3 regions of the Paenibacillus sp. FSL H7-0323 genome follow, and region 3 is predicted to be linked to each of the others. Evidence: riboswitches for the same ligand, from Rfam matches in the RefSeq annotation. Region 3 holds a riboswitch; each other region holds the start of a gene.
The links. Region 3 has a riboswitch for cyclic di-AMP ahead of MHH89_RS22235 (ubiquitin-like domain-containing protein). Riboswitches for the same ligand answer to the same signal wherever they lie in the genome.
Positions count from the first base shown of each region.

Region 1: it holds a riboswitch for cyclic di-AMP, as region 3 does, so the genes downstream of both, MHH89_RS02390 (KamA family radical SAM protein) here and MHH89_RS22235 (ubiquitin-like domain-containing protein) in region 3, are expected to answer to the same signal.
Region 2: it holds a riboswitch for cyclic di-AMP, as region 3 does, so the genes downstream of both, MHH89_RS24730 (hypothetical protein) here and MHH89_RS22235 (ubiquitin-like domain-containing protein) in region 3, are expected to answer to the same signal.

Region 1 is NZ_JBBODB010000001.1:507,342-514,885, forward strand. Features, by position in the region: gene MHH89_RS02380 (DinB family protein) at 1-156, opposite strand, end outside; gene MHH89_RS02385 (helix-turn-helix transcriptional regulator) at 239-1,150, opposite strand; gene MHH89_RS02390 (KamA family radical SAM protein) at 1,284-2,459, opposite strand; cyclic di-AMP (ydaO/yuaA leader) riboswitch at 2,591-2,734, opposite strand; gene MHH89_RS02395 (AraC family transcriptional regulator) at 2,783-4,450, opposite strand; gene MHH89_RS02400 (ABC transporter substrate-binding protein) at 4,590-5,615, opposite strand; gene MHH89_RS02405 (HAD family hydrolase) at 6,143-6,805, shown strand; gene MHH89_RS02410 (mannitol-1-phosphate 5-dehydrogenase) at 6,848-7,544, shown strand, end outside.
Region 2 is NZ_JBBODB010000001.1:5,486,524-5,494,067, forward strand. Features, by position in the region: gene MHH89_RS24705 (ABC transporter permease) at 1-886, shown strand, start outside; gene MHH89_RS24710 (hypothetical protein) at 918-1,109, shown strand; gene MHH89_RS24715 (hypothetical protein) at 1,574-2,026, opposite strand; gene MHH89_RS24720 (hypothetical protein) at 2,067-2,588, opposite strand; gene MHH89_RS24725 (hypothetical protein) at 2,603-3,157, opposite strand; cyclic di-AMP (ydaO/yuaA leader) riboswitch at 3,226-3,390, opposite strand; cyclic di-AMP (ydaO/yuaA leader) riboswitch at 3,810-3,999, shown strand; gene MHH89_RS24730 (hypothetical protein) at 4,250-4,666, shown strand; gene kdpF (K(+)-transporting ATPase subunit F) at 4,793-4,870, shown strand; gene kdpA (potassium-transporting ATPase subunit KdpA) at 4,883-6,559, shown strand; gene kdpB (potassium-transporting ATPase subunit KdpB) at 6,576-7,544, shown strand, end outside.
Region 3 is NZ_JBBODB010000001.1:4,920,287-4,927,830, forward strand. Features, by position in the region: gene MHH89_RS22210 (tRNA1(Val) (adenine(37)-N6)-methyltransferase) at 1-2, shown strand, start outside; gene rsmI (16S rRNA (cytidine(1402)-2'-O)-methyltransferase) at 1-910, shown strand, start outside; gene MHH89_RS22220 (AbrB/MazE/SpoVT family DNA-binding domain-containing protein) at 1,334-1,588, opposite strand; gene MHH89_RS22225 (HD domain-containing protein) at 1,884-3,167, shown strand; gene MHH89_RS22230 (TatD family hydrolase) at 3,219-3,989, shown strand; cyclic di-AMP (ydaO/yuaA leader) riboswitch at 4,188-4,417, shown strand; gene MHH89_RS22235 (ubiquitin-like domain-containing protein) at 4,703-5,869, shown strand; gene rnmV (ribonuclease M5) at 6,046-6,597, shown strand; gene rsmA (16S rRNA (adenine(1518)-N(6)/adenine(1519)-N(6))-dimethyltransferase RsmA) at 6,594-7,478, shown strand.

The sequences.
Region 1 (7,544 bases), 4.4 Mb from region 3:
AACCGCATAGATATGGCTAAGGGCATGAGCGATGGTGGGAAATGAGCTGTTCACTTCTTGACTTAGCACAGAAGGCGGGAGTTCCTTGATTCTCCCCAGGATAGTTTGGTTTGCCCATGTGTGGTATTTAAACATTTCTACTGGATAATTTGTCATTCGTACATTCTCCTTTTGAATGGTCATGGATTTGTTTTTGTTACTGTAGTTAATATAAAAGAAGAAGTATGACATCAGACTGTCATACTTCTTCATAAAGTTTGAGTGTGTTTTGAAGCTGCTCTTTTAAAATACCTCGCAATGCAGGGGGTTCGAGGACTTCGGCGCCGCTGCCAAAACTCAGCAGAATGGACCAAAGCCAACGTGCTTCCAATGGCTTATACACAGGAATTCGCATCGTCATGCTTTTATCGGAATGAAATTCCTTGTCGACTTGATGAAACTGATCCAAAGCTTCTGCCAAAGCCTCAGGGCCTACCCGGATCACTATTTCCTCCACCTGATCTGCCCTGTTTGAACAGCCGGCCTCTTTGGGTACCTCATGTTGCGAATGAAAGGTATCCTGCGTCAGGAACAAATTCAGCATCCGGGAAAGTCGGAACTCCCGATAGTCCTGCCGTGTCCGGCAATAACCATAGATGTACCAGTTGCTATATTTAAAATGAAGCTTTACTGGTTCCATTTCACGGGTTGTACGTTCATTTTTTACACTGATGTAATCAAAACGGACAACATTTCGTTCCGATATAGCCGCACGTAAAAGAGGAAGTGCGTCAGGATCCGTACGCCGGGTTTCAAGATCCACCGCGAGACTAGAGGTCTGTGGCTCCGTTCCAATCGTTTGCAGCCGTTCAATGGTTCCTTGCGTATGCTCATCTTCAAACACGGAAGAAAGACTGTTAAGTACAGTAATCAGAGAAGTGACATCATACGAACGGAGCAGGCTTTTATCCATTTTATATCCGTCCATGATGCCATATCCACCTTTAGTACCCTGATACGATACGACCGGGATGCCAGCGGCACAAATCACATCGATATCCCTATAGATTGTTCGCTGGGAAACCTGAAACTCTTCAGCCAGCTTGGAGGCAGATAAAACTTCGTGGTTCAATAGCTTGTAGATCATAGAAATCAATCGTTCCAATTTCATGTGTGCATTCCCACCCATTAGTCCATTTCGTGTTACAGCGTGATTATATCATAGATTTTTTCGGGCTAATTTTGGGCGGGAGGAGTTTTGTTGTTGGCGATGAAGAAATATCCTATGACAGAGTCGATTAAATCTATTTACAGATTAAATCCGCAGGCTCGCCTGATAAATCATTAACAGAAATAATAGCATCGTTTTTTTTCACAGGTGGGGTCCAATATTGCTCATTCCCAGGCAGGTCATCGAACCATTCGGCGTCCTTTGGACAATCTAGAATCATAAATTTTCCGTATTCCTGATCTCTGGATTGATGGTATTTGAGATAGGCTTTTCCGTTATCAATGGCGAGAATTTCTATTTTTCCTGAGGTGTGGCTCATGGATAAGCGTACTCTTTTGCCAAGTCCTGAGGTTCTGGCTTTGGCTTCTTCTACAATTTGATAGACTTGCTCGAGCGGTAATACGAAATCTCGGTTTCCGGCTACGGGCCGGTTCACAAAGAAGTAGTAGGGTGTAACGCCAGCCCATGAAAGCCGGTCCAGTAGTTCCCCTAAAATAACGGGATCATCGTTGATGCCTTTGAGGATGGGGGTCTGATTTACGACAATTGCCCCTGCGTTGTGGAGAGCTTTAAATGCTTTTTTGGCTTCAGGTGTGATTTCACGAGGATGATTGATGTGCGCCATAACATAGATTCGTTTGTCTTCGGTAGAGTAAGTACGAATCAGCTCCAGCAGTTCTTCGTCTTCAGAGATCCGCATCGGATTAAATACGGGAATTTTGGAACCCAGTCTAATGATCTTAACATGCTCAATGCTTCTTAGATTTTCAATAATGGATCTTAGCTTCGGTGTGGAGAGAATTAAACTGTCCCCGCCCGTAAGAAGTACGTTGTTAATCTCCGGATTATTTGCGATATACTCCAAGCCCGGAGAGACATCAGCCATCGCCTCTTTCACGTCATTTCGGAACAGACGCTTACGGAAACAGTAGCGGCAATAAGCCCCGCAGACCTCGGATACAATCAGTAGTGCAGTTGTTCTATACTTGTGCTGACAACCAGGTACCACATAATTCGTGTCCTCATCGGAGGCGTCCCAGCACCCATACTCCAGCAGTTCACCTTCGTTAGGAATAACCAGCTTACGGATGGGATCATCTGGATCATCCCAGTTAATCAAAGACAGATAGTAGTCATTTACACGAAAAACAAACTTGTCCGTAATTTCTTTCAGATTCTCTTTTTCCAGCTCAGACAACATAGCTATTTTGTTAATATCCGTGAAGTACTTTACCTTTTGCACGTACATCTCTCCTTTGTCTCGTAGTGTGAGAAATGAGGGAGCCTTAGTGTCAAAGGCCAATCTACTGCCAGCAGGGTCCAAAAAAGCACAAAAAGAGACCCTTAGCAAGGGTCTCTGGTTATGTAAATAACATGAAAAGCAGACCCATCCACTGCTGACGAGGTTAGCTGACGGACTCGGGTAAGATGGTACCCTACATTCTAATGCTCAATGATTCGCCCCAATTAACTGGTTCCCCCGCTTTTCAACTGTAAAAGTTGGAAATTAAGCGTAGATAAAGTATACCCTATCAAGTTTTGAAAAGTCAAAAGAGAATCCTAGATTCACTTTCAATTGCTAGCGCTACTTCCGCCGAGTAGTTTAGGCAACAGCGTTAGCAGCTTCTCCCGGGTTAACGCATCACTAGAGTTCCATTTGCTTCCGTCGAGCAGATAAACATGTCCCTGACGTACTGCCGGGAGATTGTTCCAAAGTGAACTGTCTAGTAATCGTTCCATCGCAGCTCGCGAGTCTTTGCGTTCCGGAATGAGCATGAAGATATGATCTCCGGCGTAGGCAGGCAGTCGCGTTGGATCAACTTCGGCGAACCCTAACTCTTCGTCCAAAATGGCCTGGATCTCTTCGGTCGGTTGTAAACCACATGGGGCATAAAGCGCAGTGGAGAATCCGGACATTCCCATAGCATACAGATGATCTCCATGATCATAGACCAAAGCAGAGGCGGTTTCTCCAACTTGGAGGGTTGTCGTGTAAAGATGCTGCCACATGGCAGCGTTTTTGATTGTGAATGACTCCAGCCATGCTTCGGCTTCGCGCTGTTTACCTAGCCAACTGCCTAATGTCCGCATTCGGTTGTCGAGAGATGCAAATGAATCAAAGGTGAGTGTCGGAGCGATACCAGAAACTGCTCTGTAGGCTCTTTCATCACTATTAGCCAAAATGATCAAATCTGGGTTTAGGGAAGCGGTCAACTGCGGGTCCAGTGGAAACCCGACGTTGGCGAGCTTCTTAAGCCGATGTTTATAGACGCTGTTCCGGGCGAATGCTTCATCTCCACCGATAGGCTTTACGCCTAACGCGAGAAGGTCGCCAAGTGTTTCGCCATGATAGACAATCCGTTTCGCTCGCTCTGGAATCTCCACCTCATGACCCGTCCAATCCTTGACGGTAAGCTTACGACCTTTCTGATGTGCATATTGTCCGGGTGTAACTCCGGTTTTTTGCCGAAAGCGGCGGCTGAAATAGTATTCGTCCGAGAAGCCGACCAGTCTGGCGATTTCCCGCAGTGGTTCAGTCGATTCCTGCAGGAATCGTTTGGAATGATTAATGCGCAGATCCGTCAGGTATTCAAGCGGCTTTTTACCCGTAAGCTGCTGAAAGATCGGTGTATATTGCCAGATTGATATTCCCGCCAGTTCAGCTAACTGCTTCACGGTGATACTCTCTGTATAATGCTCCTGAATGAATGTTATGGTCTTTTCTACGGATTCCGTAGGACTTGGCAGGTGTTTGGAAGGGTAATTATGCTCAAAAAGTAGCAGCAGCAATTCTTGGAATTTTAATTGTCGCTTGAATTGTTGTACATCATCGGTGTTATTCCTGTTCATGAGCAGGTCTTCGACTAGTCGGATTACCTTGGTGAACGGGTGCACAATTAACTCCCGTCTGCCGGAAAGCAGCTCTCCAGAATATCGTTTAGGATGCTCGGTTGTATAAATTGCTGTAAAGGTGATGAGGTAATAATACAACGTCAGCTCCTGGTTGTCCGTACTATAGGAGATTCCAGGAGATAGTAGATAACATTTATCCGTACTTAGTATCACGCTTTGATCATCGAGGTTCAATTGTCCGTTCCCTCCAGTAAATATGAGAAGGGTATAGTCCTGGGTTGTACGCGTTATAGAGCTTGAATCGGCAGCTTGAATCATCAGTTCGGCCTCGTTTAGCTGAAATAGCAGAGAGTGGAGTGGGGGGCAGGACGATGATGTATGCAGCATGGGTTCAGCCTCCGTTCATTTGGTGAGAATGATTATCAATGAATTCATTGTATATAAAAAAAAGAAGCATATCAACAGCTGTTGACATGCTTCTTGCAGTTTTTTATCAGCCTTGTGTTAAACTCTTCATCACAGAAGGTTATTTCATATTCAATAGCTGTGGAATTTCGCCAAGCAGCCATTCTCTTGTTGTCGCATCACTTGAAGTCTTCATGATGTCTTGTGTATAGACATATCCGTTCTTGACGGCAGGAAGGCTCTTCCAGATAGGGCTCTTTAATAGATTCTCTGTGGATTGTTTTGCTTCTTCTGCCACTGGAGTCAAGAGGAATATCCGGTCCCCGGCATATTCTTTCAGGACTTCCATGGATACTTCCTGGAACCCTTTACCTTCATCAAGGATCTTCTGAATAGCTGGAGTTGCCTTGAAGCCATTCTCCCCATAGAGTACCTGGGAAAGTCCGGTTGCTGCCATTATAAACAGTCTGTCTCCTGGATAATAAGTGAAGACCGCAGCCGTTTCGCCTTCTTTCATGCCTGCGGATTTCAATTGCTTCCACATGTTCTCTTCAGCGGTTTTATACTGCGCAAGCCATGCTTCTGCTTCAGTCGTTTTCCCAACAATTCCACCAATGTCCAGCATACGTTCCTGGAGTGGGGCAAAGGTATCAAATATTATAGTGGGTGCAATTTTGGAGAGCTGTTCGAAATCAGCTTCATCTGTGCCCGCATAGATGATGAGGTCAGGCTGAAGCTCCAATGTTTTTTCCAGATTGATAGGGAAGCCTACATCCTCCACACCTTGTAATTGATCTTCAAAAACCTGGCCTTCACCCATAGAAAGAGGATAACCTACCGCCTGCACACCAAGTGCGAGCAAATCGCCATAAGTTTCTCCAGAATAGATAATTCGCTGTGGATTCACCGGAATCTCTACAGTATGCCCTATGTAATCTGTATAGGAGCGGGTAGTCGCTGCTGCTTCATCTGTACTGCTATCTGAGGGTTCTGCTGAAGGTACCGCGGTTGCAGCGGAAGAGTTCCCGGTTGCGTTCACCGTACTATTGGCAGAGGATTGTTCCTTTGAGTTTCCGCACGCCAGTAGCAATGTACTCAGCAAAAATAGTACACATACCACAGCGAAGGACTGTCGTACCTTGTTCATATCTTATTGCCTCCCTATTATATGTAACGACCACCAATAATGATAATCATTCTCGATTAAAATATATCATAAATTAAAGCCTCTTTTTACTCAATGGACAAAAAATAACCCCGTAATTTGATTTGTACAATCAAGTAAAAAGGATGTGTTTAAAATTATTTTGAATTATTTTTAGCTGCTTGGAAAAATACTCTAAATAACAGCAATCGAGAGAAAGAGAGGGAGCTTGTCTTGATAACAAACTTGGCAGAAGGAATCCCTTGAAGCACATAGGATTGTGGTGTTTTTTTGAATCTGATTACTGTTATGTATTTAGATGTTCAGGTGATGCAAAAATCCAGGTTTGTCCACATTGATTGTAATCGTTATCATTACGTGGCATGTTATCTACCGTGCTTGACGTCAGTAGAAGGGCTTTGTTATGGTTTTTATAGTCAAACGCAAGCCGAAATAGCTTTTTGTAGAATATGCAGAAGGTTTTGCGTAAGATATTCTAACCAAACATAATACGAGGGAGATGGTTGATTGTGATCAAAGGAATTATTTTTGATTTTGACGGAACGATTATCGACACGGAGACTGCTTGGTACACCGCATTTAACGAGGCTTATGCAGAATATGGAGTGGATCTGACGCTTGAACAATATTCCACCTGCATCGGCACGAGCTTGAACAGTTTTAATCCTTATGAATATTTAATGACTGATCTTAAGCTAGCGATTGACAAAGAAGAGTTCAGTAAGGCTGTTAAACAGAGACACAGTAAACTTATGGAGCTTGAAACAATACGACCAGGCATTCAGCATTATCTTGATTCCGCCAAAGCAGCTGGACTGCGCGTAGGGCTGGCCTCAAGTTCTTCACTGGAATGGGTGGAAAAATATCTGAATCAATTGGGTATTCGCGAGTATTTCGAATGTGTTCGGACTGCCGACCATGTGGCAAAAGTGAAACCAGATCCCGAGCTATATAACCAAACGTTAGCTTGTCTTGGAATCACAGCTGATGAGGCGGTTGCTATCGAGGATTCACCGAATGGATCTAAGGCAGCGGCAGCAGCTGGCATCCGTTGCATTGTGACGCCTAACGAAATTACTAATTTTCTTGAATTCGATAAGCAGCACCATAAAATTGATAATCTAAGTCTTCTTGAATTTGATCATGTAGTTACTCAACGTTGCTTCGTATAGAGAAACCGAGAAACTAAGTTCAAATTAAAGGGGGATACCAAATTGAGAGCCGTACATTTTGGAGCAGGTAATATTGGCAGAGGTTTTATTGGGCCTATGTTGTCGGACTCCGGTTACAATGTTTGTTTCGTCGGAAGAAATAAGAGTAAAATTGCCCAATTGCAAAAACGTGGGCAATATCCTGTCACCCTAGCTAACAAGAACCGGGACAGCTTTATTGTTGATAATGTTACTGCAATCAATCTGAATGATACTGAGGACGTTACTAGAGCTATAGCAGAAGCTGAAATTGTGACAACTGCCGTCGGAATATCCGCTTTAAAAGATATTGCTGAGACCATTGCGCAGGGCATCGAACGAAGGCTTGAAAATAGCAGAAATCTCAACCCTCTTCATATCATTGCCTGTGAGAATGGGATTGGAAGCAGTCAGAAGTTGAAAAAATCAGTTTATCGGCATATGAAGCAATCCTTCAAGGAACTTGCCGACCGCAATGTCGCTTTTCCCAATGCGATGGTGGACCGGATTGTACCTATGCAGAAAAATACAGATTCACTTGAAATCCTCGTTGAACCCTTCAGTGAGTGGGTTATTCCCCGCAGTGGAATGATTGGTAATTACAATGAAATTAAAGGCGTCCATTATGTGGATTCGCTGGCGCCATACCTCGAACGGAAGCTATATACTGTGAATACAGGTCATTGCAGTGCAGCCTATTTTGGATACCTGGAAGGTTATA
Region 2 (7,544 bases), 570 kb from region 3:
CGGAGATGTGCAAGTTTATCTCCAAAATGCACTTCAGCAAGCAAACACACAATTCATCGTTGGCGACAAGCTGACCTCTGAACAGATTGCTGCAATGTCAACGCCTGTGCAGATTACTACACAACAGCTTAACGCAGGCGGTGGCAGTGAAAGCTCTCAGGAGGACACTCCAGCCATTAACTACATTATCGTATATGCCATGCTTATGTTGTTCTTTATGTCCATTATGATGACAGGCAACATGATTGCTGCTGAGATAACTTCTGAGAAAAGCTCGCGGATTATGGAGATTCTGATTACAAGTGCCTCACCTTTAGCGCAAATGTTCGGTAAAGTTATCGGTGTTTTCCTAGTAGGAATATTGCAAATTGGGATCTTTGTCGCAGCGATCGTCGTCAATTTGACGCTCCCGCATAATGCGACTGTATTGGCTGATTTTGATCTCGATTTAGGCCAGCTCAATATTAACTTGCTGCTCTATGGATTTGTCTTGTACGTATTAGGTTACTTCCTCTATGCCTTGATGTATGCGGCTGTAGGTTCGATTGTCAGCCGTACGGAGGATCTCGGTCAGGCGGTAATGCCAATCATGATGTTAGGCTTCGTAGCGTTCTATGTTCCACTGTTCAGTATCTCCAATGCAGATACTCTAGTGGTTAAGATAGCGAGTTATGTGCCTTTCACCTCACCATTGACGATGCTGCTCCGAATTGGTGTCGGCGAGGTGGCGATCTGGCAAGTCATTGTATCGCTGCTGATCCTGCTTGTGACTACCTTCATCTTCGGATGGCTGGCAGCCAAGATCTATCGTACCGGCGTACTGATGTACGGCAAACGCCCAAGTATTAAAGAAATCAGAAAAGCAATGAAAGCTTACAAGATCTAAGATGACCTCATATAACTTTTAAGGAGTGCTAATGATGTCTACAAGCGAACAATATACCATTATGCTTTTAATGAGTTCTGTATCGCTGGCTACGGTTAGTAGAATGCTTCCGGATGGCTCCACTTTTATGGATTTCGTTCAAGGCCTATTGACTGGTATTGCTATAGTGGGGATGTTGGCGGGATTGTGGATGTACGGTAAGGCGCGTAAGAGTAAAGCGTAATAGTAAGCACTGAGTTTTCGGGGGTATCCTAACAGCCGTTTATGGTTGCTGGGATATCCCCGTTTTTGAGTTGGCAATCTCTTTGTATACGAGCTGATATAGCTAACGGACCCAGCAGCACTTAAATGCAGCAATCATCGAGATTTAGCAAGATATCGGACACTATAGTCGCTATTGGCATGAAAAAGGGTGAATTAGTAGCTCTTTTAACCAAATAGTTGCACTGGAGTCCGATACTATGCTCAAAAGGCGATAAACGTGCAAGTAACGTCATCTGGGTCCGTAAGGCTTGTCTTGGTGGAAGATGATTAGGGCTTGCTTTAAGACGATCCAAGACGTTCATCGCTCGGGATTTCTACTGGAGTCCGAACGCCGGCCATATTTGTGGAAAAGCTTCAATTAAAGGCTCCTGAGTCCATTAGTCGCTTCATGCGCTCAAAGATCGTTTGAATTCTAGTCAGAGACTAAATTATAGAAAGATTTGCGCTCGTTAGTATATCCGTTTGGGTGGTCATCTGCTCCCGTAGAGCTCTAAGCTGTGTTTTCAGTGCGGGAACACTTTTTTGCAGAATAATGCTTATTTGAGAAAGAGGCAGCTTTAAGCCGTACCACAATACCTTCACAAGCTGTTCCTCCCAAGGTAATGCCTTAGCCGATAGAAGCGAGCGCCGGGCAAAAGAATCAGCACACTGGTGAATACAAGTGCGGTAAGCGTGGATAGAGAATAACTGAGGATCAAAATCATCCTGACGATATATTTTATGAAGCTCTATGAAGGTGCGGATAGTAATCTTGTCTGCCTCATTAGATTGTTCTAACAACATGGAACTAAGTACGTAGACTTCATTAGTATACTTTTGAACACACTCTGCAAATTTAGTACTGTAGGTGGACTCGGGAGGTAAGGGGTCAGGCATGGTGAACACGATCCTTTCAGATTGAGAGATTTGCTTGAATCTATAATATAGAAAAGTAAGAGATGGATTTATTGATGAGATCGGCGGTGTCTGGTTCCGGGCAACTGTGTTTCTGCTGGGAGGCAGTGGATAAAGCTTTTGAAGGCTTGTAGTAGAGCCGTTCACTTCTGGAATTGCTCCCCCCTGCTGCAACACTGTACAGACGCCCTTGCTGAATATGCCCTGCCAAGGATTTACCCTGGAGCTTGGCCTTTAAATCCTGCAAAGCACCCTGAACTAGCTCAAGCTTAACCTGCTCCCAATCTGAACCTTCGCGGCGGACCTTATCCAGCGCTTCTTCAAGACGGCAATGACAGATGGCCCGTAAAAAAGAACTCCATTTAATAAGATCGAAATTTTTGGTGTTGGCAGAGATCAGACAAGCCCCCCAACTGCAGCCTCCCCTACAGGTGAGCTTCAGAATACCATAACGGCAGCCTTCAGCCCCTTCCATTCCATAGTGAATAGGCTCGGGTTCATCCAATACAAATACTTCAATGCGGGATAGTCTGCGCTGGTCCATAGTAGGGTTCCTCCTTAGATTTCCAAAAGCTTTAAGTCAACATGATGAGTGACACTAGCCTTTTCTACACAAGCGAGCATCTCCATTTTATTCTCACAGACTGCGGTATGCTCTAGCCATAGTCGGAACTTCTCTTTTCGTATAACAGATAGATGTAAGGGAAAGGTGCTGCGGGATCTCAAGACATACCAACCGGCGCTTACATCTTTCCAAGGCTCCTTGAAGGCTGTAAACCACGGGAGCTTTTGGTGTGATGACCAATCCTGCTGCTGCTGTTGTTCTCGAATTTTTTTATATATCTCATATACAATCTTAGAGTCTAAACAGTCTTTACAAGAAGAAGGTGTGCTGAACTGGCGAAGGGCTTGGATCTGGTTCTGGCCAAATGCATAGCCTACAATGTACCTGTGATTATGTTCTTCGAACCACAAGGCCCCGAAACAAACGTAATTTAGACTTATCGGCTCAAGCAGCCCTTGATGTATCCCTAAATAATAGTGCTTCAAAACATTCACCCCATCCAGCGTGCTATCACCTAATAAGCTTAGGTAACGCAAAAACCGCAGCAAGAGGAGGACCTCTGCTGCGGTTTTGGATTACAGGCAGATATACCTGGGCCAAAGCGTGGCGGATCAAGGGTCTCTCTCTTTACGCTTACGAGGTTAGCTGTCGGATTCGGACGGTGAGAGTCGCCCTACCTATTGAGACTTATGCAGTCTCCTTTGGATTCACCCCAAGTAGGCCAGGTGGCCTGATGGTTCCCCCGTTCCCTGCGAATGCAGGAACTCAGCGTTGATTGTTTTTCATGAATTAGATTCAACCCGAATCATACTCTTTTCAAGATTTTCTGTAAAAAACGGAAAATGTTCTTTTAGAGCAATTTTAACCATATCCTGCCGACTACGACTGAAAAACGAGGTAAATAGGTATTTATGGCGTGTTATCGCGCCTCTTTCTCGCTCAGCCTCAGCTTCTTGCGTTTCTACCTATAATGGGAATTTGCAGTATTTTCGCTCTAAAAAGGTGAATAAAATCACATGGGTTATAGATAGCGATTAAACGCTCCAAACTCGAGTAAACAAGAGATATAGAGAGATTAGATATCAAGTAAGCGCTATCTAATGGGAAAATAGTTTTTAATTTGCATTATTTTGGCATCATTCAGGTTTTACAAGTCTTCGTGCATAAGAGTATGATTACTCCTGTTTCAACGACAATCGAATATTTGATCCGCTTAATTTCCGGTAAGGAAAGCGGGGGAACCAACAATCGGCAGCCGATGTGAGAGTCGGAAGCCGATTATGGGGTGAATCCTGTAGAGGGTGCGAGTGAGCTCGCATCTATACAGGTAGGGCGACTCTCACCGCCCGAATCCGACAGCTAACCTCGTAAGCGTATGGAGAGAGGATGAGTGCAATGTGACCGCTAGCGAGCCACAGAGGAGATCCTTTGTGGCTTTTTGCTGTGCTCTTAGAAGCAAAGCATTTATGGAGGCCTCCCCTAAGAGGTCGCTAAATTCATCATTAGCGGTATTTGTAAGGCAGCGTCTAATGACGTGACACAACCGAGCTTTAGGTTGTGCCCGAAAATGACGATAGGTCAACATCCTTTCGGAGATTTTCGTTGCCTCCTTGTTGTAAATGAGCAGGAGGAGAAAAAAGATGACGGATCAGAATGAATATGTGCTTGTATGTGCGCCTACAAAGGCGGGAGAACATTTCATTAAACTTCTGAAGTTCAGGGGTATTAAGATGGCGGGATTAACCAACAATGTGGCTGAGAAAGCTTTACTTGAGGAGCTCGGGATTGAGCAGGTTATTCTAGTGGATACCCGCCATCAGAACACTTGGTTTCGCCCATCGTTCCCGGTAGGCAGGGTATATCTGTTTGAGAGCAGCTTTCCGCTTTGCTGCCGCTATATTCAGATGTGCCGTACCTGGACGACACAGCCGATTTTTGTGATTACAAGTTCAATAAATCCTAGATTGGTCTATAAAAGACTTGGTGCGAGCTATGTAATCTATTCCCATAGTGGTGATGCTGATTTTCTAATCGATAGATCACCTCATCAAGGATAATGGAAGGAGTGCGGAAGATATGATGGATCTGTATATGGTGGCTTCGTTAGCTGTAATTTACGGGTTATTTTATGGTTTTATGCGCTGGTGCGCAGGTGTAGTTGAGGATACGGGGAGGGATAAGCTGTGATTCTAGTAATCGCTGTTACCCTACTGTTGTTTATATATCTGGTTTACGCGTTGATTCATCCTGAGAAATTTTAAGGAGGGGCATTCATGGGCATTTTGCAAATAGTCGTCGTAATTGTAATTCTCATCTTGCTGGTCAAGCCGATGGGAACGTATTTATATCATGTATTTTCTAACGAACCGAATCGTACGGATCGCTGGTTTGCAGGCACAGAGAAAGGTATTTATAAGCTGATCGGCCTGAAAAAACGGGACGGAATGTCCTGGAAGAAGTATGCACTCAGCTTTGTTTTAACTAATATCGTACTGGTTGCTTTCAGTTATATTTTTCTAAGATTACAGCGGGGATTGCCGCTGAACCCGAATGGAATTGCCGATATGGAACAGACGCTTTCATTCAATACGGTGATCAGCTTTATGACCAATACGAACCTGCAGCATTATAGCGGGGAGACGGGACTATCGTATTTTTCACAAATGGCAGTCATCACGATGATGATGTTCACGTCTGCAGCGAGCGGATTTTCTGTTGCGGTTGCTTTTGTCAGAGGGATTACAGGACAGAAATCAGTCGGGAACTTTTTCGAGGACTTCGTAAAAGCACATATTCGTGTATTCATTCCATTAGCTCTGCTAGTTTCATTGGTGCTGGTAGGATTGCATGTGCCACAAACGCTCAAGCCATCGCTTGAGGTCACTACACTTGAAGGGCAGACGCAACAAATCGCTATCGGTCCAGTCGCTTCTTTGGAATCAATTAAACACTTAGGTACGAATGGTGGCGGCTTCTTCGGAGCCAATTCAGCACATCCTTTTGAGAACCCTAATCCACTTACGAACGTTCTGGAGATTCTCTCTATGTGGATGCTGCCAGCCTCTTTGCCATATATGTACGGATTGTTCGCTAAGAACAAACGTCAGGGCTGGGTGATTTTCACAGCAATGATGACCTTGTTCGTATTACTGCTGGGATTGAATTATTATGCGGAAACCAAAGGCAATCCAGCTATCAATGCGCTGGGGATCGAGTCTTCGCAAGGCAGCATGGAAGGTAAAGAGGTACGTTTTGGTATCCCGCAATCTTCGCTGTTCACTTCGGTAACAACGGCAGCTACGACAGGTAGTGTTAACAATATGCATGATACGCTGACACCGCTGGGTGGCATTACCCCTCTGGCCCTAATGATGCTCAACAACGTCTTCGGGGGAAAAGGTGTCGGACTAATCAATATGCTGATGTATGCCATCATGGGTGTCTTCTTATGTGGACTAATGGTTGGCAGAACACCAGAGTTTCTCGGGCGAAAGATAGAAGCCAAGGAGATGAAGCTAATTGCGATTGCTATCCTAGTGCATCCATTCATTATCCTTGTACCAACAGCAGGTGCGTTCTTAACGGACTTGGGCAACGGTTCCATCACGAATCCCGGATTCCATGGACTTAGCCAAGTGTTATATGAATATGTCTCTTCTGCCGCGAACAATGGTTCAGGATTTGAAGGGCTTGCGGACAACACCACCTTTTGGAATGTTACAACCGGGATCGTAATGCTGCTTGGCCGTTATGTCTCTATAATCGCGATGCTGGCAGTTGCAGGCTCACTGATCCAGAAGAAGCCAGTTCCTGAGACGATTGGCACATTCCGCACAGACAATGGTCTGTTCACCGGAATTCTGATTGGTACCGTTGTAATTATCGGGGCTCTGACGTTTCTGCCAGTCATTGTGCTCGGCCCGATTGCAGAATATTTGACCTTACGGTAGGAAGAGGGAGAACAAGATGAGTACTGTAAAAAGAAAAAAGCTGCTGACGGGACCCATACTCCTAAGCGCTGTAAAGGATAGCTTTATTAAGCTTAACCCGGTGACGTTAATTAAAAATCCGGTCATGTTCGTAGTCGAAATCGGTACGATTATTGTATTGCTTATGGTACTGGCCCCCGGATATTTTAATGCAGAGAAATCGGTAGGCTTCAATATCACAGTGTTGTTCATTCTGCTATTCACAGTGCTGTTTGCCAACTTCGCTGAAGCGCTGGCTGAAGGCCGCGGGAAAGCCCAGGCGGATTCACTCAAGAAAACGAAACAGGATATCACAGCTAACAAACTCGTTGGAGGGTCTGTGAAGACCGTTTCTTCTTCCGAGCTTCGTAAAGGAGATATTGTCATCGTCAGTCAGGGAGAACTTATCCCTGGCGATGGTGAAGTAATTGAAGGGCTGGCCTCCGTAGATGAATCTGCAATTACAGGTGAATCTGCACCTGTTATTAAGGAAGCCGGCGGAGATTTTGGCTCAGTCACAGGCGGCACCCGGGTAGTCAGTGATGAGATTAAAGTCAAAATTACCAGTGATCCCGGTGAGTCATTCCTGGATCGGATGATCTCCCTCGTTGAAGGGGCGAAACGTCAAAAGACACCCAATGAAATTGCACTAAATACACTCTTGATCAGTCTGACGTTGATTTTCCTGATTGTAGTAGTGACCTTGCGGCCAATTGCGACTTATCTGGGCGTTGATCTAGATATTCCTGTTATGATCGCCTTGCTGGTCTGTCTGATCCCGACCACAATCGGGGGACTGCTCTCCGCTATCGGGATAGCAGGGATGGACCGCGTCACACAGTTTAATGTCCTTGCTATGTCAGGGAAGGCCGTTGAAGCTGCCGGCGACATTAATACAATGATTCTAGATAAGACCGGTACGATTACTTTCGGAAACCGGATGGCGAGTGATTTTGTGCCTGTTGGA
Region 3 (7,544 bases):
GAAGATATCATGTCAAAGCAGTTTTCAAAACAAGACTAATACCAGTACTCAGGAGACAACAGGGTCGCTTTTTCTGGTGGCTACACCTATCGGTAATCTGGAGGATATGACCTATCGTGCAGTCCGTACATTGCAGGAATGTGATATTATTGCCGCGGAAGATACGAGACAGACCCGAAAATTACTCAGCCACTTTGAGATTTCACCTTCGATGTTGTTTAGTTATCATGAGCATAATAAGGCCGCCAGTGGACCTGAGCTTGTACGCTATATAATAGAAGGAAAAAATTTGGCACTCGTCAGCGATGCCGGTTTACCAGCGATTTCTGACCCTGGAGCGGATCTTGTAGCCCTTGCAATAAGTCATGGAATTCCGGTGATTCCTATCCCTGGAGCTAACGCAGCGTTGTCAGCTTTGATCGCTTCTGGTCTATCTACGAATACGTTCACCTTTATCGGCTTTCTTCCCCGAGAGCGTAAGGACATCCGAGCAGTATTAAGTCCACTTCGTTCGGCTCAAGGCACTTTGTTGTTCTACGAATCTCCCCATCGCGTAGTTAAGACACTTGCTCATCTTCAAGAAGCATTCGGTAATCGCCAGATTGTGTTGGCACGTGAATTAACGAAAAGATATGAGGAGTTTCTACGCGGTTCGATTGAGGAATGTACACTATGGCTGGCTGAACATCCTCCGCTAGGCGAATATGTTATTGTCGTAGAAGGGGAGAGCAAGGAAGATGCAGAAATCGCAGAATCGGCGTGGTGGCGTCAGTTAAGCATTGAAGATCATGTAGCTCATTACGAAGCACAGGATGTACCACGGAAAGAGGCTATGAAAAAAGCGGCATCAGACCGGGGTGTAGCCAAACGGGATATTTATAATGCGTTGCTTGATAGAGCAGAAGAGTAAGTGTTGTAGACGAATTCTTAGAATAACTAAGGATTGTCGGAAACGGCCTGCCCGAGCTTGAATGATTTATCTGTGGGTTAAATGTATTTTGTACAGTTATTTTTGAATTTTTTTATGTATTTGTTCGTTTAGTTGTACTTCATACAGTTATAAAGGTGGAAAGGATTGATTTCACGGAGATATAGGAAATATAAGTGTACAAAATACAATTAATTCGTTTAATGGTAAAAAGCATTTAAAATAACTGTAAGAAATACAACTAAGTATTACTAGTTCCGTCTTGAAGCACATTGCCCTTAGGGAGGGGATAACCAGGAGGGCAAACCCAGACATAAAAAATACCTCCCGCGGTCACGGGAGGTCAAGGAGATATGAAAAGGTTAGAATTAACAATTTGATTAGTTCTATTATATACTATTTAATTTAGTTTGTCACAGGGGTAGGGATGGAAGATATGCATTCATGACAAACTATTTTTCCTTTAAAGTAAGTTACGTTCTCAGCGTTGCCACAGAAAATGCAGGCAGGCTCATACTTTTTAAGCATAATCCGTTCGCCATCAACGTAAATTTCCAGTGCGTCCTTTTCGCCAATGCCAAGTGTACGGCGTAATTCAATAGGAATAACAACCCGTCCAAGTTCGTCTACTTTTCTTACAATTCCTGTTGATTTCATCATAACAATCGTTACTCCTCTCAATGTTCCAAAAACGTCATTATTCGACATTGTTCACTGTTTTATGATACTTATAATACCAACGATTCCCAAATCAGTCAACCTTTTTTCATAGGCTGAATAAGAAAATTTCCATAAGAACTTTGAATGTCCCTATAAAAATTAAGAATTACCCTGAAAGCATTTTGTCGATTTACCAAGACCAAAAATGATACTTTTCGACAAAGTACGACATAATTACTTATTATATACTGATATTAGTTAAAATCATATTAAATTATTAGAAGGAGTTGATCTCATGAAGCAGCCGCTCACGGAAGAAAAAGTTTTCAAGGATCCCGTTCATAATTATATTCACGTACAGGATACGATTATTTGGCGACTAATTAATACAAAAGAATTTCAGCGTTTACGCCGGATTCGCCAGTTAGGTACCTCATATCTCACTTTTCATGGTGCAGAGCATAGTCGTTTTTCTCATTCTTTAGGAGTATATGAAATTACACGGAGAATCATTTCGCAATTTGAGCGCAGCGGGTATAAGGATTGGATTCCTGAAGAAAGTTTGCTTACTTTGTGTGCGGCTTTGCTGCATGATTTAGGGCATGGTCCATTTTCACATTCTATAGAAGAAGCTTTTGAAATGAACCATGAGGATTGGACCTGCCGAATTATTTTGGAGGACACGGAGATCACCGAAATATTGCGTGATGTGGAGGAAGATTTTCCTCGTAAAGTAGCCTCAGTTATCTCTAAGACATATGAGCATGAAATTGTTGTCAATTTGGTTTCCAGTCCGCTGGATGCTGATCGTATGGATTATTTGCTGCGTGATGCGTACTATACAGGTGTAAACTATGGAACCATCGATATTGATCGGATTTTGAGAATGCTTCGTCCTTATAATGGGCGGATTGTAGTAAAAGAATCAGGTATGCATGCCATTGAAGATTATTTAATGTCGCGTTATCAAATGTACTGGCAGGTATATTTTCATCCGGTGACGCGCAGCTCTGAAATTATTTTGCGTCAAATCTTCCGTAGAGCTAAAGAATTGTTCCAAGAGGAGTACAAATTTCGCTTTATGATCGCTCCGCTGGAAGATCTCTTTCGAGGAGAAGTAACAGTGAAACAATATTTAATGCTTGATGAGGCACTGGTACAGACTGCTTTTATGCAATGGACACTTGAAGAAGATGAGTTATTAAGCGACTTGTGTACCCGTTTTATTCATCGTAAACTGTATAAATATGTAGAGATCGAGAATTTGGATACAGATATGATTACGGAAATCCGCAGCAGTTTTGCGGGAGCGGGACTTAACCCAGAATATGACTTAGAGATTGATTATCCGACAGATTTGCCTTATGATGTGTTCCGTCCAGGAGCAGCCTTCGACAATAATCAAATTTTACTGCTTGATCGCAATGAGCAATTGCGGGAAATTTCAGAGGTATCGGATATTGTGCGCTCAATAAGCGGAATTCATCGTGGCAGATATCACCTATATTTCCCACAGGATAAGCTGAAAAAAGCCCTTACACGGTTGCCCTTTTCTGTAGCAGAGATTTTTGCAAAATAATACAAATATTTATGGAACTATTGATAAAAACAACAAGGAGTGAGCTTTAAAATGTATCTGTTCGACACACATACACATTTAGATGCGCCTCAATTCGACGAGGATCGCGAGGAAGTTATAGCTCGTGCAGTAGAGGCCGGAGTTAGCAAGATGATCAATATTGGATTTAATCGGGAAACGATCCCTTCAACGATGAAGCTGGCTGAATCTTATGATTATATTTATGCAGCGGTGGGCTGGCATCCACAGGATGCGATTGATATGAAAGAGGGGGACCTCGATTGGATCGCCTCTCTTTGCAGCCATGAGAAAGTGGTGGCCATCGGAGAGATTGGGTTGGATTATTATTGGGATACCTCTCCCAAGGATGTGCAGCAGGAGGTCTTCCGCAAACAAATTGGACTAGCCCGTGAACTAAAAATGCCAATCTGTATACATGACCGTGATGCCCATGAAGATGTCGTACGGATTTTACGGGAGGAAAAAGCAAATGAAATTGGTGGCGTAATGCATTCTTTCTCAGGCAGCTGGGAAACCGCAAAAATGTGTCTAGATCTAGGATTTCATTTGTCATTTGGAGGACCGATCACGTTCAAAAATGCCAGAGTGCCTAAAGAGGTGCTTGCACAGACGCCATTGGACCGATTATTGATCGAAACAGACGCTCCATATTTGACTCCACACCCCTTCCGAGGCAAGCGAAATGAGAGTGCTCATGTGAAGTTAGTAGCAGAGGCTGCGGCTGAAATTAAAGGGTTAACATGGGAAGAATTGGCTAAAATTACGTATGCAAACGCACTGGAACGATTTGGGATTGTCTGAAAACTGGAGTAAAACGGGTGAAAAATAGAGAATGGCCGATATATTAAACTTTTTTAATATAAAAACGGCTGATTATTACAATATTTTAACCATATATTTGCGTAAACGTGGTTGAATCGTCCTTTACAACATGCATCAAAACAGGATATCATCTTTTCAGTGATGTGAGCTGTTGTTATTGTGACAGCCATTGATTCATGGATCGTCTCGCTGAGTCTCCGTATGGAGAACGGGGGAACCAATATTGAACTGCCGCATGCCTGTATCTTGAATACGACTAGGAATTGCCGCAGAACAATATTTGATTTCTTCACGTGGTCTTTGGGGTGAATTTAAGGGCAACCGCCGTGAGCGGGTGACCTGAAATAGGGCGTCTCTCTTTCGTCCGAACCCGACAGCTAACCCCGTAAGCGCAAGTAAGAGAGGCAACCTCGTGCACAAACATTCCCGCGTATTCTGACATCGGAGAAGCCACGAAAGAGTCCTCAAGAGAACTCTTTTTAGGCTTCTTTATTTTTGAATAAACTGAATGTTGCCCGCATACTGTTATATAACAGGTGTAGGAGTAGCTGTGCCGAGCAGGCGATCCATGAGCAGGAGACGCTAAGTTAATACGTGCGTATCCTGTGACAATCTCAAATAGTTTCGTCAAAGAAATTCAGTCCTCATGATATACAAATTGACGACGAGGCTATGTAAGGAGGATGGAGAGAATGGGCTTATTCCAACCAGAGGTATCCCATGATTCGCAGTCATCCAGCAGGTCTTTCGCATTACGGTGGGAGCAAGTAAATACTCGCGTACTTTTACTTGCAGGTGTGATTTCAATCGCAATCGCGCTGTTAATTCTGCTGTACGTACACGGTCAAAGTAATAAACAATTAGTTTTAGTAATAGACGGGCAAACACAGATACTTGAAACGCGAGAAGCACTTCTTGGTGATGTGTTGGAGAAAGAGCAAATTTCGCTGCAGCCGCATGATGAATTATCTTTAGGTCTGAGTGATGAAATAAAAGACGGTGACCGTGTCGTTATCAATCGTGCGCAGAAATTTAGCCTTACTGCGGACGGAGCAACAAAAACGTTATATACGACCGAAGACACTATCGGTCAAGCGATTGACAAACTGGGTATCAACCTAGAAGGCTATGATAAGATTTTTCCTTCGTTAGACACCACCATCTCTGCTGACATGGAGATTAAGATCGTTCGTATCAACAAGCAAACGGTACAGCGAACAACTAACTTACCTTTCCGTGTTATTAAGACAGCAGATCCCTCCCTTACTGTGGGAACAGTTAGAGTGGCACAGGCAGGCAAACCAGGCGTCATGGTTCAGCATATTGAAAAGATCTATCAAGACGGAGAACTGGCCTCTATGCGCATGATCGGCAAGGAAGTACAAACGGTAACAAAAGATAAGATCATTGCCGTTGGTACTAAAGCACTTCCTAAGCCTACTGTAGTTGCTAAAGCTACAACAACTTCCAAATCAAGCACTACCTCCAAAACGACTAAAGTTAGCGCTAAGACTAAGAACGTCACAAGCAAGGCTGGCGTAGACTTTGAGTACAAGAAGATGATTAAGAACGTCTCCATGACAGCTTATTCGTCAGAAGAGCCAGGGATAGGTACTAAAACTGCCTCCGGAACACGCGTAACGGAAGGTCGTACAATTGCAGTAGATCCGAATGTAATTCCTATTGGCTGGTGGGTTTATATCGATGGGCTTGGATTCCGCCGTGCAGAGGATACTGGCGGTGCCATTAAAGGCAATAAAGTGGATGTCTATTATGATTCCCTGAGCCATGCTCGTAATTTCGGCCGTAAATCACGTACCGTTTATGTGATTGGACCTGTGAAACCAGAGCTTAACTAGAATTGAAGCTTTTGCAAAAAATCCTTTGATAAGCTATAGTGATGATAACCGTTAAGGAACGCTGGATGATCATTTCGTTGATCGCAGAGCAACCGCTCATCACTTATACATTCTTTAACCAAAAGAAGAGGAGCGAATCCTCTTCTTTTTGCTTTTTTTGGAAGGAGTCAAGAAATATGATTAAGGAATTAATCGTCGTTGAAGGCAAAAGCGATACCGTAGCCATTAAGCGTGCTGTAGAAGCGGATACCATTGAGACAGGCGGCTCTGCTGTAAACCGGACTGTAATTGCTAAGATCGCGCTTGCTATGGAACGTAGAGGGGTTATTATTCTTACGGACCCGGACCATGCTGGGGAGCGAATTCGTAAAATCGTTTCAGCGAAGGTGCCGGGCTGCAAGCATGCTTTTATTCCAGAGAAGGACGCAACTCGAAAAGGGGATATCGGTGTAGAGAATGCATCACCAGAGGCGATTCGTCATGCGCTGCGTAATGTACATACCTCTTTTGAAGGAGCACCTGCTTTGATTGGTATTGATGATCTTATGGCCGCTGGAATGCTTGTACACCCTCGGGCTGCTGAAAGACGTATGGCACTTGGTAATTTGCTTGGAATCGGATATTGTAACGGCAAACAGCTGTACAAGCGGCTGGCGATGTTTGGGATTACGCGGGAGGAATTTGCCGGGGCTCTCGCCCAAATTGATCAGGGAGGCATTACTTCATGAGTGGTAGAGAGGAAATTTCGACTCCAAAACGGACCAAAGAGATTATTCAACGTTATGGATTCAAGTTCAAGAAAAGCCTGGGACAGAATTTTTTGATTGATCAAAATATTTTGGACAAGATTGTAGACGCTGCTGGACTAGATAGCGATTCTGGGGCGCTGGAGATCGGGCCGGGAATTGGAGCGCTGACGGAGCGTCTGGCACTAACAGCGGGTGCTGTAACTGCCGTAGAGATTGACCGTAGACTGATTCCAATATTAAAAGACGTACTTTCCCCCTATCCCCATGTTAAGGTTCGTAACGATGATGTCCTCAATGTGAACTTGCAGGAAATGTTCAAGGAAGATTTCACCACTGTGAACAAGGTCAGTGTGGTTGCTAACCTGCCTTATTATGTGACTACTCCGATTCTGATGAAGCTGCTCGAAGAGAAGCTTCCCCTTGATAACATCGTTGTAATGATTCAGAAGGAGGTTGCGGAGCGTATGGCTGCATCTCCAGGTGGAAAGGAATACGGAAGTCTTAGCATTGCCGTGCAGTACTACAGCGAGCCTGAGCTCGTCTGTATCGTGCCACGTACGGTATTCATCCCTCAACCTAATGTGGAGTCTGCTGTTATCCGACTGAAGGTTAGAGAGCATCCTCCGGTAAAGGTGGAGAGTGAGAAGCATTTCTTTGAAGTGGTTCACGCTTCTTTCACACAGCGCCGCAAGACGATTGCTAACAATCTGAAGGCTCGTTACTTCCCTGAACAAGGACGTGAGCAGCTGGAGGCTTTACTCGCAGAAGCGGGTATTGAACCGACCCGTCGCGGAGAAACACTCAGTCTTGAAGAATACGCCCGCTTAAGCGGTGTTTTGCTAGCCGCTGGAATTGAATAAGCAATAGGAAACGGTTGTTGTCTTAAGGACGACAACCGTTTCTCGTAGAAATATAAGGATGTTATT